Regions from separate parts of the Paenibacillus sp. MB22_1 genome, predicted to be linked through region 3. Evidence: predicted binding sites of a transcription regulator. Region 3 holds the regulator's gene; each other region holds the start of a gene.
The links. The regulator Rex, encoded in region 3, represses fermentation and respiration genes when NADH is low (regulators of the CRP and FNR family bind a similar motif). The targets are predictions, from matches to a motif close to TTGTGAAATATTTCACAA.

Region 1: the regulator Rex is predicted to act here: its motif matches at 2,081-2,098, upstream of ACL02P_RS18975 (DUF438 domain-containing protein).
Region 2: the regulator Rex is predicted to act here: its motif matches at 2,507-2,524, upstream of ACL02P_RS22390 (flavocytochrome c).
Region 4: the regulator Rex is predicted to act here: its motif matches at 2,500-2,517, upstream of pflB (formate C-acetyltransferase).

The regions. Positions count from the first base shown of each region.
Region 1 covers NZ_JBLADV010000002.1:1,519,331-1,523,804, forward strand. Annotated here, with positions in the region: gene ACL02P_RS18965 (sensor histidine kinase) at 1-1,333, opposite strand, end outside; gene ACL02P_RS18970 (response regulator transcription factor) at 1,330-2,010, opposite strand; gene ACL02P_RS18975 (DUF438 domain-containing protein) at 2,209-3,480, shown strand; gene ACL02P_RS18980 (ROK family glucokinase) at 3,834-4,474, shown strand, end outside.
Region 2 covers NZ_JBLADV010000002.1:2,319,634-2,324,107, reverse strand. Annotated here, with positions in the region: gene ACL02P_RS22400 (ABC transporter ATP-binding protein) at 1-626, shown strand, start outside; gene ACL02P_RS22395 (ABC transporter ATP-binding protein) at 613-2,391, shown strand; gene ACL02P_RS22390 (flavocytochrome c) at 2,610-4,166, shown strand; gene ACL02P_RS22385 (hypothetical protein) at 4,310-4,474, shown strand, end outside.
Region 3 covers NZ_JBLADV010000001.1:1,079,207-1,083,680, forward strand. Annotated here, with positions in the region: gene dinG (ATP-dependent DNA helicase DinG) at 1-2,188, shown strand, start outside; gene ACL02P_RS04975 (redox-sensing transcriptional repressor Rex) at 2,229-2,873, shown strand; gene ACL02P_RS04980 (amidohydrolase) at 2,870-4,168, shown strand; gene ACL02P_RS04985 (DUF5590 domain-containing protein) at 4,229-4,474, shown strand, end outside.
Region 4 covers NZ_JBLADV010000001.1:893,470-897,943, reverse strand. Annotated here, with positions in the region: gene pflA (pyruvate formate-lyase-activating protein) at 1-47, opposite strand, end outside; gene pflB (formate C-acetyltransferase) at 163-2,430, opposite strand; gene adhE (bifunctional acetaldehyde-CoA/alcohol dehydrogenase) at 2,680-4,474, opposite strand, start outside.

The DNA of each region.
Region 1 (4,474 bases), on a different contig from region 3:
CGAGACCCATTTCCCGCAGCAGCAGGTCGACGATTTGCAGGCCAAGCCCCGCGCCTCCGCTAGCGGAAACCGACTCCATTCCAGGGCCGTGGTCGCTGATCGTGAGAGCCGTGGTGCCTTCGTATTGCTCTACCGCAATCCCGGCATAACGGCCCGATCCAGCATGGCGGACCAGGTTCTGGAACAAGTTATCGAGTACGCGGCGGAACCCTTGGGCGTCAACGTTCCAGTAGATCGGCTGCTCCGGCAGCTCAATATCGGCCGTAATCCCGTTCTTCTCCCAGACGGGGTACCAGGCGGCCGCGCTTTCCCGCACGATCCGCAGGATATCCAGCCGCTCCAAAGACATGGCATACCGTCCGCTGGAGAGCAGGTTATACGATAATAGATGATCCATCAGTCCGGATAAATCGCTGATTTTCGTCTCCATCAAAGCCAGGGACTGTCGTCCCTGTTCGGATAGGGGTTCCTGACGGAGCGAATACAGATGGCTGCCCAGCACGGTTAACGGCGTCCGCAGGTCATGGGATAGGTGGCTGATCAGGCTCTTGCGCAGCTCCTCTTCCTCGCGCTCCCGCTGGCGGCTGTCCTTCAGTGCGAACACCATATGGTTAAAAGCAAGCTCCAATCGGCCAATTTCGTCCGGGCGTCCTTCTTCGATGGGAGACGGCAGCCCGTCGGGACCCGGGCGGGTCATGCCGGCTTCCAGGCGCAGCAGCCGCTTGCGGATATCGCTAAAGAACAGATAGGAGAGCAGGACGAAGGCCCCCAGCAGAATCGCTAGAAACACCCCGTAAAAACGAATGTCACTAAGCTGTTCCCCTTTTTGAATCACCATAAATTTACGCGGAAGCTCCAACACCATGAAGCCTTGCTTGGCTTGTTCGTCCCCGCCAATAAAAGCGACAACCGTAAAAGGGTCGGCGTCCACACGTTGCTTCATGAAGGCGATAGTATCCTCCAAGGACCACTGCTGGGGCACCGACTCTTGCTCCGGCAGCTGCAGGCGGGTTTGGCCAGCCGTGTCAACCCAATACAGCGCGGCATCAGGATACAGCAGCTTCATCTCTCTGAGCTTCGCATCGATGGCATCGGCTTGAGCTCCCTTCAACTCAGCAGCAGCTTGATGCCAAGCGGTCTCAATCTCCTGTCCGGTACCGTAAGGACGGCTCTCGTGCACATAATGGCCAGGGTTTAGGAGGACATTCACCCCCCAGGCTGCAATAAAGCTGACTGGAATCAGGACAGGGATAAACACGAAGGCGATCCCCAAGATCAAGACGTATCTCGTCAACAGGGATTTACGGAACTTGCGCACCGGACGAAGTCTCATGCTCTCACCCGATAACCAATCCCGCGGATGGTCTCGATCACTTCAGGATTTGCGGGATCCCGTTCCAGCTTCTCACGCAGGTGGCGGATATGGACCATCAAGGTTTTGTCCCCGTCGAGGTAGGGCTCGTTCCATACGGCTTCGTAGATCTGCTCCTTAGTCAGGATTTGACTAAGATGGCGCAGCAGATAGGAGAAAATATGAAACTGCTTGCCGGTCAGCACGATTTCCTCGTTGGTATCCTGATTGATGATCCGGTTTTCTTTCTCATACACAAGTAAATGTTTAATACGCAGCGGCGCTGGGTCGGCGATCCCCCCGCTGCGGCGGAGCAGCACCTCAATCCGGGCGGCCAGCTCGTCCGGATGGAACGGCTTCGTTAAATAGTCGTCGGCGAACTTCAGTCCCTGCAGCTTGTCGTCAATCGAAGTTCGGGCCGACAGCATCAATACCGGCAGCTCCGGATACTTCTGCTTTAACCGCCCCCCAATCGTGAAGCCGTCCAGCCCTGGAAGCATCACGTCAAGGATCACGAGATGGCAATCGGCGGCTTTCTCCACGGCCTGATCCCCGTGCTTCAGCCAAGTGACCGCGTATCCGCGCGCTTCCAGGTTGGAGCTGACCCATTCACCGATTTCGGGATCGTCTTCAATATATAGCAAATGCGTAATAGGCATAATGGCATTCCTCCTGATTCTATTTTGGCAAAAGACGGAGCAAAAAGAAACGGAAGGATCAATGAATTATTTGTGATTGAAATCACAAGTCGGACATTTTCCCTGTGCTACCTTGTTATTGAGAATGGTTATCAATGAAGTCATCGGGACATATCGAAACAGAAATTCGGCTGAAATTCAATAAGGAGGGGTTAGGCGATGAGCGAACTGATCAATAATCGGGAGTATGGCGCACCGGAACAAAGCCGCCGCCAGCAGCTGTTAAAGGAGATTATCAAGGAGCTGCATCAGGGGAAGAGCGTGGATGAAGTGAAGGCACGGTTCGAAGAGGCTGTCGGTGACGTGACGGTCGCGGAAATTTCCGCGATGGAGCATGCGTTGATGGAAGAGGAGGGCATTCCGGTCGAGGAGGTTCAGCGGCTGTGCTCGGTGCATACGGCGATTTTCAAGGGCTCGATCGAGGACATTCACCGTTCGTCCAAGCCGGAGGAGCAGCCGGGTCACCCGGTTCATACCTTCAAGCTGGAAAATCGCGAGATCGAACGGCTGGTGAACTTCAAGCTGCAGCTTCACCTGGACAAGTACCGGAAGGATCCCGGCAGCGAGATCGTATTCAAGCTGCTGGAGGATTTAAACCTGCTGATGGACCTCGACAAGCACTACAGCCGCAAGGAAAACCTGCTGTTCCCGTATCTGGAGAAGTACGGCATCTACGGCCCAACCAAGGTGATGTGGGGCGTGGACGACGGCATCCGCATGATGATCAAGGAAACGAAGGGCAAGCTGGCGGACGGCAGCGCGGATCCGGAGACGATGGTGATGGATCTGGAACGGATTATTAAGGAAGTCAACGAGATGATTTTTAAGGAAGAAAATATTTTGCTCCCGATGGCCCTTGAAAAGTTAACGGAAGACGAATGGGTGAGCATTGCCCGGGAAAGCGACCAGATCGGCTTCTGCTTGACCGCACCGGAGCGTGAATGGATTCCGGAGCGCGTGCCGCTGCAGCCCTCGGGCGAAGAAGTGAAAGGGACCGCACAGGCAGGCACGGAAGCGGGGGTTCCGCAAGGCTACATCAAATTCGAGACCGGCGTTCTCTCGATGGAGCAGCTGGAGGCGGTGATGAACCATCTTCCGGTGGACCTGACGTTTATCGACGAGAACGATGTCGTCCGATATTTCTCCCACGGCAAGGAGCGGATCTTTGCCCGGACGAAGGCCGTCATCGGCCGGACCGTACAAAATTGCCACCCGCCGCAAAGCGTTCATGTCGTCAACCAGCTGTTGGAGGATTTTAAGGCGGGGCGGAAGGATGTCGAGGACTTCTGGATTCCGGTGAAGGACAAATTTGTGTACATCCGCTATTTCGCTGTACGCAGCGAGGATGGACGTTATCTGGGGACGCTGGAGTTCACGCAGAACATCGCTCCTATTCGCGAGCTGCAAGGGCAGAAACGTATTTTGTCCTAGTTCCGAGCAAAAGCGGCTCGATCCTGTCCAATATGGCTCACTCCTCTTCTTGCATCCGGCGTTTGCATTTGCGAATGCCGGTTTTTTCATATAACGGAAACTACACTCGCTGACGCTTGCCTGTGATCTGTGTCATTTACGCAAAATCCCTTATCGGTATTGGGATTGCCGTTTCTTCCCTTCTCTTGACCGAACCGATGGGTTCGCTTATAGTTGGTACGTAGGAGAAAACTACTTGCGAAGGCGTTTTCAGTCATGGCGCGGACTAAAGCGGCGATGGATCGAGAATGGCCTTTTTGCACGTATAGGTATGTAAATGATCTATATATTTATGAAAAAGGTGGCTTGTGAAAATGTCTGAAAAAATCTACATTGGCGTTGACCTGGGAGGTACGGCAGTCAAAGTCGGCATTTGCAATGAAGAAGGGCAGCTTCTTCATACGTACGAAGGACCGACCGAAGTCGATAAGGGCGCGGATACGGTCGTGGCGAATATCGAGAAGTACGTCCGGCGTGTCGTGGAAGAATCGCCGTTCGCCTGGGAACAGGTGGCTGGGGTAGGCGCCGGGGTCGCCGGGTTTACGAATGTCCGCGAAGGGATCATCATTTTGGCGCCGAATGTAGGTTTGAAGGATTTCCCGATTCGCGCCATTTTGGAGGAGCGACTTGGCAAGCCAATCAAAATAGACAATGATGCCAATGTGGCCGCACTTGGTGAAGCTTGGGGCGGTGCAGGCAAAGGCATCGACAATTGCGTATGCTACACGCTGGGAACCGGCGTTGGCGGCGGGATCATCATTAACGGGAAGATTTATCAAGGCTTCTCCGGAATGGCCGGAGAGCTTGGACATATGTCTGTAGTTCCGGATCTGGAAGCGATCGGCTGCGGCTGCGGCCAAATGGGCTGCTTGGAAACCGTATCCTCGGCTACGGGGATTATTCGCATGGCGAAAGATGCCGTAGCGCGCGGTGACCGGACTTCGCTGGCTCATGT
Region 2 (4,474 bases), on a different contig from region 3:
TCGTAAACCTGATCCCCCGCTTTTACGACGTATCCGACGGGCAAGTGTTGGTTGACGGCGTGGACGTCCGCGACCTGGAGCTCGATGAGCTCCGCAGCAACATCGGCATCGCGACCCAGGACGTGCTGCTGTTCTCCGATACGATCGACGGAAATATCGCTTACGGCGATCCCGAACTGCCGGAGGAACAAACGAGAGAGTATGCCCGGCTCGCTGCTGCGCATGATTTTATTACGAAAATGCCGGAAGGGTATGACACCATCGTTGGGGAACGCGGCGTCGGCTTATCCGGCGGTCAGAAGCAGCGGATTGCGCTGGCCCGGGCGCTGGCGGTGCGCCGACCGATTCTGATCCTCGACGACACCACCTCCGCGGTTGACTTGGAAACCGAGGAGCATATCCAGAAGAGCTTGCGCGAGCTGAACTTCCCGTGCACGAAGCTGATCATTGCCCAGCGCGTGTCGACCACGGCCGAAGCGGACCGCATTCTGATCCTGGACGGCGGACGGCTGATCGAGGAAGGCACCCATGCGGAATTGCTCGCGAAACGCGGCTATTATTATGATGTATTTATGCTTCAAAATGAAGGGATCGGAAGGACGGTGAGCGCCCATGGCCAGAAATAAGTTCGATGTGGATGAGAATCTGGAGTCTCCTTTTGACATAAAGCACTTCAAACGTGCCATGGTGTACATCCGAAAACAGCAGAAGCCGATGATCATCGCGTTTGTGCTGAGCGCCTTGTCGGCTGCAATCGCGCTGTCGGCGCCGCTCATTATTCAACACGTTGTGGACGTGACGATTCCGGAGAAAGCGTTTGGTGCGCTGGTCGGGTGGTCTGCGCTGATGCTGCTCACGATCGTGGTCAGCGTCGAGCTGGCGACGATCCGCTCCCGGATCATGACCCGGGTCGGCCAGGATATCATCTTCGATATCCGTACGGATCTGTTCAAGCATCTGCAGCAGCTGCCGTTTAAATATTACGACGACCGCCCGCAAGGGAAAATCCTGATCCGCGTCGTCAACTACGTTAACGCCGTATCGGACGTTTTGTCCAACGGGATCATCAACTTTATTTTGGAGATCGTCAATTTGATCTTTATCGCTGTGTTTATGTTTGCGTTGGATGTCCGGTTGTCGTTCGTCACCTTGGCCGGATTGCCGGTGTTCCTCGGCGTTATGCTGCTGATCAAAACCCGGCAGCGCCGGGCATGGCAGGCTGTTTCCAACAAAAGCTCCAACATGAACGCGTATTTGCAGGAGAGCATCAGCGGGATTGGCGTGACGCAAATTTTCTCCCGCGAGAAGCATAACGAAGGCATCTTTACCCGCCTGGCCGGCAACTACCGCAAGGAATGGATGCGGGCGCTTCGCTACAACGCCCTGATCCCGTTCTCCGTCGACAACCTGGCGACGATCGTCACGACGCTGATCTATATGGTTGGCTTGCTTGCGATGGGTCCGGAAGGCGTGACCTTCGGGGTCATCCTTGCGATGAGTAACTATGCGGCCCGCTTCTGGCAACCGATCCTGAACCTGTCCCAGCTGTATAACAACTTCATTAACGCCGTCGCTTATCTGGAACGGATCTTCGAAACGATGGATGAACCGGTGACGGTCAGCGATGTCCCGGGGGCGAAGGCTTTGCCGCCGGTGCAGGGCAACGTCCAATTCAAAGACGTTACGTTTGCTTACGATCCAGGCCTGAACATTCTGGAGCACCTGAACTTCGAGGTAAAAGCCGGGGAAAGCATCGCCCTCGTCGGACCGACGGGCGCGGGCAAGACCACGGTCGTCAACCTCATCTCGCGCTTCTATAATGTGAGCGAAGGCGCGATTCTGATCGATGGTCACGACATCTCTCAAGTGACGTTGAAGTCGCTGCGCAGCCAGATGGGGATAATGCTGCAGGATAGCTTTATTTTCTCGGGTACGATCATGGATAATATCCGATACGGCAAGCTGGACGCCACCGAGGAGGAAGTCATCGCCGCGGCCAAAACGGTCTGCGCGGACGAGTTCATCCGCGAGTTTGAGCAAGGGTACTACACCGAGGTGAACGAACGCGGCTCGAAGCTCTCCCAAGGACAGCGGCAGCTCATCTCGTTCGCCCGGACGCTGCTGGCCGATCCGCGCATTCTGATCCTGGACGAAGCGACCTCCTCGATCGACGCCAAGACGGAGCGCCTGCTTCAGCAAGGCTTAAACGAGCTGCTCAAGGGACGCACCTCGTTTATCATCGCGCACCGGCTGTCGACGGTGAAGAACTGCGACCGCATCATGTATGTCTCCGACAAGGGGATTGCCGAATCCGGCTCGCATGATGAGCTGATGGCCAAACGTGGTCTGTACTACCGCTTGTATACCGCGCAGAAGATGGAAGCTGTATAGATCATGCAAAAATAAAGGCAATTCCGCCAAGCCAATTTAACCTGGCTGACGGAGTTGCCTTTTTGTTTTTACCGGACGCTGGGTACCGGACGCTGGGATATCAAAATTTGTCGAATTGTGAAATGGTTCACTTACTATGGTATGCCCTTATGTTATCCTCTCCAAGGGGAACGAAAGAGAAACAGCACCCCGATATAGACAGAAGTGGAGGGTTTATCATGCAAAAGAAAGTTACAGCAGCACTCATTCTCGTCTTATCCTTGATGCTTGTCATCGCGGGATGCGGCAACAATGGGAATGAGCCTCAGAACCAGGCTCAGGATCAGAACCAGACGCAGGCTGGCGGACAGACGGACAAAGCCAAAGAAAACGAAGCCGAAGCCGTAGCCGGCGCATCCGAAAAAAGCTATACGCCTCACGATCAATTGAAGGACAGCTACGATATCATTATCATCGGCGCAGGCGGTGCTGGCATGACCGCAGCACTCGAAGCGAAAGCCAACGGTATGAACCCCGTTATCTTCGAGAAAATGCCGGTGGCCGGCGGTAACACGACGAAATCGTCCTCCGGCATGAACGCCTCGGAGACGAAATTCCAAAAGGAACAAGGCATTGAAGACAGCAACGACAAGTTCTATGAAGAGACGCTAAAAGGTGGCCACAATACAAATGATACCGAACTGTTGCGTTTCTTCGTTGACCATTCCGCAGGCGCGATCGATTGGCTCGATTCCATTGGCATTCGGTTGAATAACCTCACGATTACGGGCGGCATGAGCGAAAAACGCACGCACCGTCCGGAAGACGGCTCCGCCGTGGGACAATACCTGGTGGACGGCCTGGTCCGAAACGTTGAAGAACAAGGCATTCCGTTGTTCGTCAACGCCAATGTCAAGGAGATTACTCAGCAAGACGGCAAAGTCAACGGCGTGAAGGTGGTCCTGAACGATACCGAAGAAAAAACGATTACCGGCAAAGCCGTCATCGTGGCGACCGGCGGTTACGGGGCCAATCCGGAAATGATCACGCAGTTTAGACCGGACTTAAAGGGATATGTCACGACCAACCAAGCTGGCAGCACCGGCGACGGCATTACGATGATTGAGAAATTGGGCGGCGTTACCGTTGATATGGATCAGATCCAGGTTCACCCGACTGTTCAACAGGAGAAATCTTATCTGATCGGTGAAGCCGTGCGCGGCGAAGGCGCGATCCTTGTTTCCAGCGAAGGCAAGCGTTTCTTTAATGAAATGGACACGCGCGATAAAGTGACCAACGCGATCAATGCCCTGCCTGAGAAGTCCGCCTACCTTGTCTTTGATTCCGGTGTGAAATCCCGAGCTAAAGCGATCCAACAATATGAGAAGATGGGCATTGTACTCCAGGGCGACACGATTGAAGCTTTGGCCGAAAAGATGGGTGTACCGGCAAATGCTTTGGCGCAAACGTTAGAAACTTGGAACGCGGCTGTTCAGAATCAAAATGACGCCGAATTCGGCAGAACCACCGGGATGGATAACGATTTGTCCGGCGCACCGTACTATGCCATCAAAATTGCTCCCGGCATCCACTACACCATGGGCGGCGTGAAAATCAACACCAACACAGAAGTATTGAACAAAGAAGGCAACCCGATCCCAGGTCTGTTTGCCGCTGGCGAAGTTACCGGCGGGTTGCACGGGGATAACCGGATCGGCGGCAACTCCGTGGCCGATATTATCATTTTCGGACGTCAGGCCGGCGTGAAGGCGGCCGAGTTCGTGAAGGCGCAATAAGCTGAACGATCATGAGATAGGGACCCGTCAAGGCTTGGACTCCAAAGAGTTCGAGCTTTGGCGGATTTTCTTTTTTGAGGAAATGATCTTTGGGAATACTAAATAACCACCCACGATACACGAAACCTAAGGAGGTGCCTAAGATGAGCAAAAATGAGGACTACACTCAGCTGCAGCGGGCCAAGGCCAAGGACTCCACCAACGAAGGCCGAAAAGGCGCCTTCATGACGAAAGACGCCTGGAACCAGGACGGCAACCCTGCCGCAGCGACGGACGATTTCGGTCCCGAGATGAAGCCCGAGGACCCG
Region 3 (4,474 bases):
GCTTGACATTGAAGCGCCAAGGGACAGCACGGAGCGCAATCCGCTGGCGGGCGTGACCTTCGAGCAGTTTATGGAGCAGGTCCGGGAACGATTGCGGGAGCGTTTGCCGCAGTATGAGGAGCGGGAAGCCCAGAACATGATGCTGAATGAGGTCATGCGGGCTTTTGAGGAAGACAAGCATTTGCTTGTTGAAGCTGGAACGGGAACGGGCAAATCCTTAGGATATCTGCTGCCGGCCATTTACCACAGCGTCAAGAACGAAGAGAAGGTCATGGTCAGCACGCACACCATCAACCTGCAGGAACAGCTTAGGGAGCGCGATGTGCCGTTGTTGACGGAGGTCGTGCCTTTTCCGTTTCGTGCAGCCGTTTTTAAAGGTAGGCAGCATTATTTGTGCTTGCGCAAATTTGAACATAAAATAAATAGAAAAGACTTCTCAACACCTAAAGAAGAGGTGATGACGGCCGCGCAAATGGTCGTATGGCTTACCCAAACGGAAAGCGGCGATGACGAAGAGCTGAATCTCGGCAATCGCGGCGGTGATTTATGGGAGACGGTGGCCAGTGAGTCGGAATCCTGCTTAGGCCGATCCTGTCCTTGGTTCCGCAAATGCTTCTATCATCGCGCAAAACACGAAGCCGGTGTCGCGGACGTGGTCATTACGAACCACTCTAAGCTGTTTACGGACATCCAGGCGGGGCATCAGCTGCTGCCGGGTTACGAGCGGCTGGTTATCGATGAAGCGCATCATTTAGAGGATGTGGCCGGCAAGCATTTGGGGATTCATATGAAGTATTTTACGGTCGTGCATACGCTGACCCGGTTATTTAAAGACAGCAAGACGGGGCAGCTGGCCAACCTTCGCAGCTCGCTTGAAGCGTCGGGCGCGGAGAAAGCCTCAGAATGGTGCTCAGTCATCGACGGAATCTATCCAACGCTGGTGGACGTGAAGGAGAGCTGGGACAAGCTCAGCGAGCTGCTGTTCAGCTTGATGCCTGACCGCAGCGACGCCGCCCCTGGCGATCCCGGGCAATTCGTGTACCGGCTGTTGCCGAATCGAAAACCAAAGGATTGGGAGACGCTGACCGCGCTCGAAAATCAAATTTACGTAGGTCTTGGCGACGTGCTTCGGAAAGGGGAGCGCCTCCTGTCCGAAATCCGAGAAGAGCAGGACGATTATGCAGCGGAGAGCCTGATCACCGATATCAGCGGCTTGTTTAAAGATTTAGCCGGGGAACGGGAAGCGCTGCGCTTCTTCATGAAGCTGGAGAGCGAGGACACCGTCTATTGGATGGAGGCGAACGGGAACTTCCGTAGCCGGTCGCTCCAAATGTATGCGGTGCCGATTGACGTCAGCGCTCAATTGAAGCAATTTTTCTTCGACCGGAAGAAGAGCGTCGTAATGACGTCCGCGACTTTATCGGTGGATAAATCGTTCCAATATATGATCGAGCAGCTTGGCTTGACTGAGGCGGCGGAAGAGGATCGGTTGATCACAGCGATGCTGCCCTCGCCGTTTAACTACCGCGATCAGGCGTTGCTGGTGATCCCGCGCGATTTTCCAAGTGTGAAGGGCAGCGTGGGGGATGACCATTTCATTCATACGCTGGTGCAATCGCTGGCGGATGCCGCGGTGGCGACGCAAGGTCGCATGCTGGTGCTGTTTACATCCTATCGGATGCTCAGGCAGGTGTATGACCCGCTGAAGGAACTGCTCGCAGCGGAGGGAATCACGGTGATCGGACAAGGGATGGACAGCGGCAGCCGCACCAAACTGACCCGGCGGTTCCAAGGGAACAGCGCATCGGTGCTGCTCGGGACAAGCAGCTTTTGGGAAGGGGTGGATATTCCTGGCGAGGCGCTGACCAGTTTAGCGATCGTACGCTTGCCGTTCCAGCCGCCAAACCACCCGCTGATGGAAGCGAAGAGCGAACGCCTGCAGCGGGAGAAGAAGAATCCATTCATGAAACTGTCCGTCCCGCAAGCGGTTATCCGCTTTAAGCAAGGATTCGGACGACTTGTCCGCTCGTCGCAGGACCGCGGCATCGTGATCGTTTATGATACCCGGATCCTGGAATCTTATTATGGAAAATATTTCTTATACTCTTTGCCCGGACCGAAGATGGAGCATATGCCATTAACTCAGATGGTTCCGCGCATCTCGGAATGGTTAAATCCCGAAGCCTAAGCCGCTTCATAGATCGCATTGAAGAATAGGGGGAACAAGCATGAAGTCAGATAAAATTTCGGACGCTGTCGTCCGCAGACTGCCGGTTTACCTGCGTTTCTTAAATGAACTCAGCCGACGGGAGGTGCCAACGGTGTCCTCCCAGGAGCTCGGACAGAAGCTGGATCTCAATCCGGCGCAAATCCGTAAGGATTTGGCTTATTTCGGCGATTTTGGCCGGAAGGGGATCGGCTACGATGTCGCTTATTTGATTGAAAAAATTCAACAAATTCTCAATCTGGACCAACAGATTAACGTCGCGCTGGTGGGTGCCGGGAATCTGGGGCAAGCCCTTTCGAATTATAATGCGTATTTGAAGGATAATATGAAGATTGTTGCGGTGTTCGACGCTTCACCGGCTAAGATCGGCAAGCAGATCAACAACATCACGATTCAGCCGATCGAAGAGCTGGCGGAAACCGTCCGGGCGAAAAATATCCGCATCGGCATCATCACCGTGCCGGATACGGAGGCGCAACGCGTAGCGGATGAGCTGGTTGCCGCCGGAATCGGTGCGATTCTGAACTTCGCGCCAACGATTCTGAAGGTTCCGCCGGAAGTTCGGATCCATGCGGCTGACTTCACTACTGATTTGCTGAGCTTGGCTTACTACTTGGAAGACGGAAAGGAAACAAGCAACGTATGAGTCGTAAATGGTTAATTAAGAACGGGACGTTTGCCGTCTTAAATGCGGACCGTCCTGTAATTCACGGATATATGCTCGTTGAGGGCGATACGATCAGCTATATTGGCGAAGAGCGCCCGGAAGGCGTGGAAGGCGCCGAAACGTTGGACGGCAAAGGGTTGTTGTTCCTGCCGGGCCTGATCAATACCCATGGCCATGCGGCGATGTCGCTGCTGCGCGGCTATGGGGATGATATGGTGCTGCAAACCTGGCTGCAGGAGAAAATGTGGCCGATGGAAGCCAAATTTACTGCGGCGGATGTGTATGCCGGTACGGCGTTATCTGTGTTGGAAATGCTCAAGGGCGGGACGACGACGTTCCTGGATATGTACGATCACATGGACGAAGTGGCCAAAGTCGTGGAGGAATCGGGTATTCGCGCCGTGTTGATGCGCGGGGCCATCGGGTTGTGCTCCCCGGAAGAGCAAGATCAGAAGCTCAAAGAAGCGATCGCGTTTGCTCAGAACTGGCACGGCAAGGCAGAAGGCCGCATCACCACGATGATGTCGCCGCATGCACCATACACCTGCCCGCCAGCCTTTATCGAGAAATTTGTGCAAGCTGCCCATGATCTCGATTTGCCGATGCACACGCATATGTCGGAGACGCGCGCCGAGGTAGAGCAGAACGTTAACGATTACGGCGTCCGCCCGGTAGAACATTTGCTGAAGCTGGGGATGTTCTCCCGCCCGACCCTGCTTGCCCACGCTGTGCATTTGACGGACGAGGAAATCGACATCTTGGCAGCGCACGGCGTTACCATCTCGCATAACCCAGGCAGTAACCTGAAGCTGGCCAGCGGGGTCGCCCGCGTACCGGAACTCCTGAAGAAGGGCGTAGTTGTATCGCTGGGTACTGACGGTCCGGCGAGCAATAATAACCTGGATATGCTGGAGGAGATTCGTTTGGCTGCGCTGATTCATAAAGGCGTATCCGGCGATCCAACGGCGGTTCCTGCGCTGGAAGCTCTGAAAATGGGGACGGAATACGGCGCGAAATCGGTCTTCTTGCAAAATACAGGCAAGCTGGCTGCTGGCATGAAGGCGGATATCATCGCCTTAAATACGGAGCAAGCCCATTTCCTGCCGAGAACGGATTATATCTCCCATACCGTTTATTCCGCTGGCGCCAAAGATGTAGAGCATGTCTGGGTCAACGGTAAGCAGGTAGTCAAGCACGGTGCTTGTCTGACACTGGATGAAGAACGCATCCGCTACGAGGCGCAAGCGGCGTTTGAGGGACTGTTGGCACGATAATGAGCGGCGCGCGGTTTCCTGAAGGAGGCTGCTTGCTTAGGAAGGGAAAGGAAGAGTAGCTTGAGGAAGCGAACGAAATGGATCCTGCTGTCCCTCGTGATTCTGTTGATCGTGCTCCTGGGTCTCCACCGGTTTTATCTATACATTCATGAGGATACGTGGAAAGCCGAAAGAGCCGCTATCCAGCAGGCGAAGCAGGAGACGGATCTCGTCCGGGGCGACAAGGTTTGGAAGTCGGTATGGGATGAAGTTACCTGGGTCGTGCAAGGGGAGGATGCATCCGGCCGCCAAATGATGGTCTGGTTA
Region 4 (4,474 bases), 190 kb from region 3:
TCTACGGTTCCGAACGTTTCTAACGAATGTATGCGACCTTTAAGCATCTTCGTCACCCTTTCCCTAATTCGCCTCCGATAAAGGAATGAGGAGAAAGGCGATCCAAGCCCAACTCCCCATTTTATCGTTCAGCTTCAATTGTTGCTGCCCGTCAGCAGGTTATTACATTTTGCCGTGGAAGGTCCGGTTGATGACATCTAGTTGTTGTTCACGGGTCAACTTGATGAAGTTCACCGCATAACCCGATACACGGATTGTTAATTGCGGATAGTTTTCCGGATGTTCCATTGCGTCCAGCAGTTGTTCGCGGTCAAAGACGTTTACGTTCAAGTGATGCGCTTTGCTGCCGAAGTATCCGTCCATCATCGATACGAGGTTCGATTTTCGGGTTTCCGTGTCTTTACCCAAGGCCTTCGGCACGATCGAGAACGTATTCGAGATGCCGTCCAAGCTGTGCTCATATGGCAGCTTCGCTACCGAGCTCAGGGAAGCTAACGCCCCTTTCTTGTCGCGGCCGTGCATCGGGTTCGCCCCTGGTGCGAACGGTTCGCCGGCTTTACGTCCGTCCGGCGTGCTGCCTGTTTTCTTACCATATACAACGTTCGACGTAATTGTCAATACCGATTGGGTTGGCAGCGAGTTGCGGTACGTTTTATGCTTGCGGATCATGCCCATAAACGTTTCAACCAGCTCTACCGCAATTTGGTCAACGCGGTCGTCGTTGTTTCCGTAGCAAGGGAACTCGCCTTCGATTTCGAAGTCTACGGCAATGCCGTTTTCGTTGCGGATCGGTTTCACTTTGGCATATTTGATCGCACTGAGCGAGTCAGCCGCTACGGACAAGCCGGCGATACCGCAAGCCATCGTGCGGAGAATGTCGCGGTCGTGCAGCGCCATCTCGATCCGTTCGTAGCAGTATTTATCGTGCATGTAGTGGATCACGTTCAAGGTGTTCACGTACAGCTTAGCCAGCCATTCCATCATCGGGATAAAGCGTTTCTTCACTTCGTCATAGTCGAGGTATTCCGAAGTGATGGCCGGATATTCCGGACCAACTTGGACGCCGGATTTTTCATCCTTACCGCCGTTGATCGCATACAGCAGAGCTTTCGCCAAGTTTGCGCGAGCGCCGAAGAACTGCATTTGTTTCCCGATTCTCATCGCGGAGACGCAGCATGCGATACCGTAATCGTCACCGTAAATCGGACGCATCAGATCGTCGTTTTCATATTGAATCGAGCTCGTCTCGATCGATACCTTCGCGCAGTATTTCTTGAAGGCGTCAGGCAGTTGCTCCGACCAGAGCACGGTCAGGTTTGGTTCTGGAGCCGGCCCCAGGTTGTACAGCGTATGCAGGAAGCGGAAGCTGTTCTTGGTTACGAGCGTCTTGCCGTTTACGGACATCCCGCCGATCGATTCCGTTACCCAAGTTGGGTCGCCGCTGAACAGTTCGTTGTACTCTGGCGTTCTCAGGAATTTCACGATCCGCAGCTTCATGACGAAATGGTCAACCAATTCTTGAGCTGCTTCTTCGGTTAATGTTCCTTCGGCCAGATCGCGTTCGATGTAAATATCGAGGAACGAAGATACGCGTCCGAGGGACATTGCCGCACCGTCTTGTTCTTTGACCGCTGCCAGATAACCGAAGTACAACCATTGGAAAGCTTCCTTCGCATTGTTCGCCGGTCTGGAAATGTCGAATCCGTACATTTCGCCGAGCTGTTTCAATTCGCCTAAAGCGCGAATTTGTTCAGAAATTTCTTCCCGAAGCCGGATCACATCTTCATCGATGACATCTACTTCAAGAGATTTCAATTCTTGTTGTTTTTGCTTGATCAAGAAGTCTACGCCGTACAGGGCAACGCGGCGATAGTCCCCGATGATCCGACCGCGTCCGTATGCGTCAGGAAGGCCAGTGATAATTCCGGCTTTACGGGCGGCTCTCATTTCCGATGTATAAGCATCAAATACCCCTTGGTTATGGGTTTTGCGAATCGTTGTAAACAGATTTACGATCTCAGCTGGCAGATCAAAGCCATAAGCTTTGCACGCATTGATGACCATGTTGATCCCGCCGAATGGATGGATCGTGCGTTGGAAAGGGGCTGAGCCCTGAACGCCTACGATTTGTTCCTTCTCTTTATCCAAATATCCAGGAGCATGGGAAGTGATCGTGGATGGCGTGTTCACGTCTACATCCAGGACCCCGCCGGCTTCCCGTTCTTTCACGGACAGCTGCGATACGATATCCCACAACGCTTTCGTGTTCGCCGAAGCGCCTTTCAAGAAGGACTCATTACCTTCATAAGGATTCACGTTCGATTGGATAAAATCGCGCGTATCCACTTCCTTCATCCATTTCCCAGGTTTGAAGCCTCTCCATGCGTTTTGCGCCTTGGTTTCTGTTACTTCTCTTTCGATCACCGACATCTTGATTCCCTCCATTTTTATATGTGGTCGCGGTTGAAGGTCTATCCCGCGCCTCATGATCCCTAAAATTTGTGATACTTTTCACAACTTAGACAATTATGGTGCCCGGCCCCGAAGGACCGGGTTCCACTCCGTTAACAAACTTCTGAGGGATCATTTATATTGTAATCATAGCTCTTCCTATCCAAAAGTATTGTGACAAATATCACATTCAGTGATATTTGTCACCATTTTTACACGCCTGTTCACTTATTCTTCAAATCTTCCATAGAAGGCGTCGCGATAAATCTCAGCCAACTCGCTGACCAGCGGCAGCTTCGGATTCGCAGTCGTACATTGGTCTTCGAAGGCACGGTCCGCCAGGTAATCGACGCGCGATTCGAAATCCTTCGCATCGAAGCCAAGCGCTTGGAACGATTCCGGAATGCCCAGCTTCTTGTTCAGATCGCGCACCGCTTTGATCAAGCTCTTCACGCCTTCTTCCGTCGTGCGAGCCGGCAGACCCAGAATGCGGGCGATTTCCGCATAACGTTCATCGGCAACGAAGTTTCTGTATTTCGGCCATGCCGCGAATTTCGTTGGTTTCTTCGCATTGTAGCGGATGACGTGCGGCATCAGAATCGCATTGGTACGTCCATGGGCCGTACCGTATTGACCGCCCCATTTATGCGCCAAGCTGTGGTTGATGCCAAGGAATGCGTTGGCGAACGCCATCCCTGCGAGCGTCGAAGCATTGTGCATTTTCTCGCGGGCCAGCTTGTCGCCGGTCAGCGCCGATTTCTCCAGGTATTGGAATACCAGCTGGATCGCTTTGATCGCCAGACCGTCCGTGTAGTCGTTAGCCATGACCGAGACGTAAGCTTCGATCGCATGCGTCAGTACGTCCATACCGGTATCTGCAACAGCCACTTTCGGCAAGCTGTAGACGAACTCAGGGTCAATGATCGCAACGTCCGGCGTCAGCTCGTAATCCGCCAACGGGTATTTCGTGTTGCCGTTGATTTTATCGGTAATAACCGAGAACGAGGTAACTTCGGAACCGGTACCCGATGTCGTTGGAATGGCCACGAATTTCGCTTTTTGGCCAAGACGCGGATATTTGTAGATCCGTTTTCGGATATCCATGAATTTTTGCTTCAGATTGTGGAAGTCGGTATCCGGATATTCATAGAACAGCCACATGCCTTTCGCCGCGTCCATCGGCGAACCGCCGCCCAGGGCGATAATGCAGTCCGGTTGGAACTTCGCCATCAGTTCAGTACCGCGTTGTACGGTCGTGGTCGATGGATCCGGTTCAACGTCCGAGAACACTTCGATGGCTACCGGCGTTTGGCGTTGACGCAGGAAATGTTCGACTCTTTCCACGTAGCCGAGCTTCACCATCATCGGGTCAGTAACGATCATGACGCGGGAGATGTCCGGCATCTTCGCCAAGTATTGCGTCGAGTTTTTCTCGAAGTAAATTTTGCTAGGCACTTTAAACCATTGCATGTTCACGGTACGATGATTCACCCTTTTCACGTTGATCAGATTCACGGCCGTGACGTTCGACGAAGTCGAGTTGCGTCCGTACGATCCGCAGCCCAGCGTCAGCGACGGCAGGTTTGTGTTGTAGATGTCGCCGATACCGCCTTGCGAAGAAGGTTGGTTCACCAGGATCCGGCAAGTTGGCATCCGATCGGAGAATTGTTGAATCACTTCCTCATTGTTCGAGTGGATTACCGAGGAGTGACCCATGCCGCCGAATTGCACAACTTCCAGCGCACGTTTAATGCCTTCCTCTGCATTCTTCACTTTGTAGCAAGCAAGTACAGGACTCAACTTCTCTGCGGACAATGGGAATTTCGGACCAACGCCTTCGATCTCGGCAACGAGAATTTTCGTTCCGGCCGGGACGTCGATGCCGCACATTTCCGCGATTTTTACAGCCGATTGACCAACGATCGCAGGGTTCACCGCACATTTCTCCGCGTTGATGGCGCCTGCGGTCAGCTTGGCAGCTTCTTCTTTATTGACAAAATAGCAGCCGTTGGCGATCATTTTC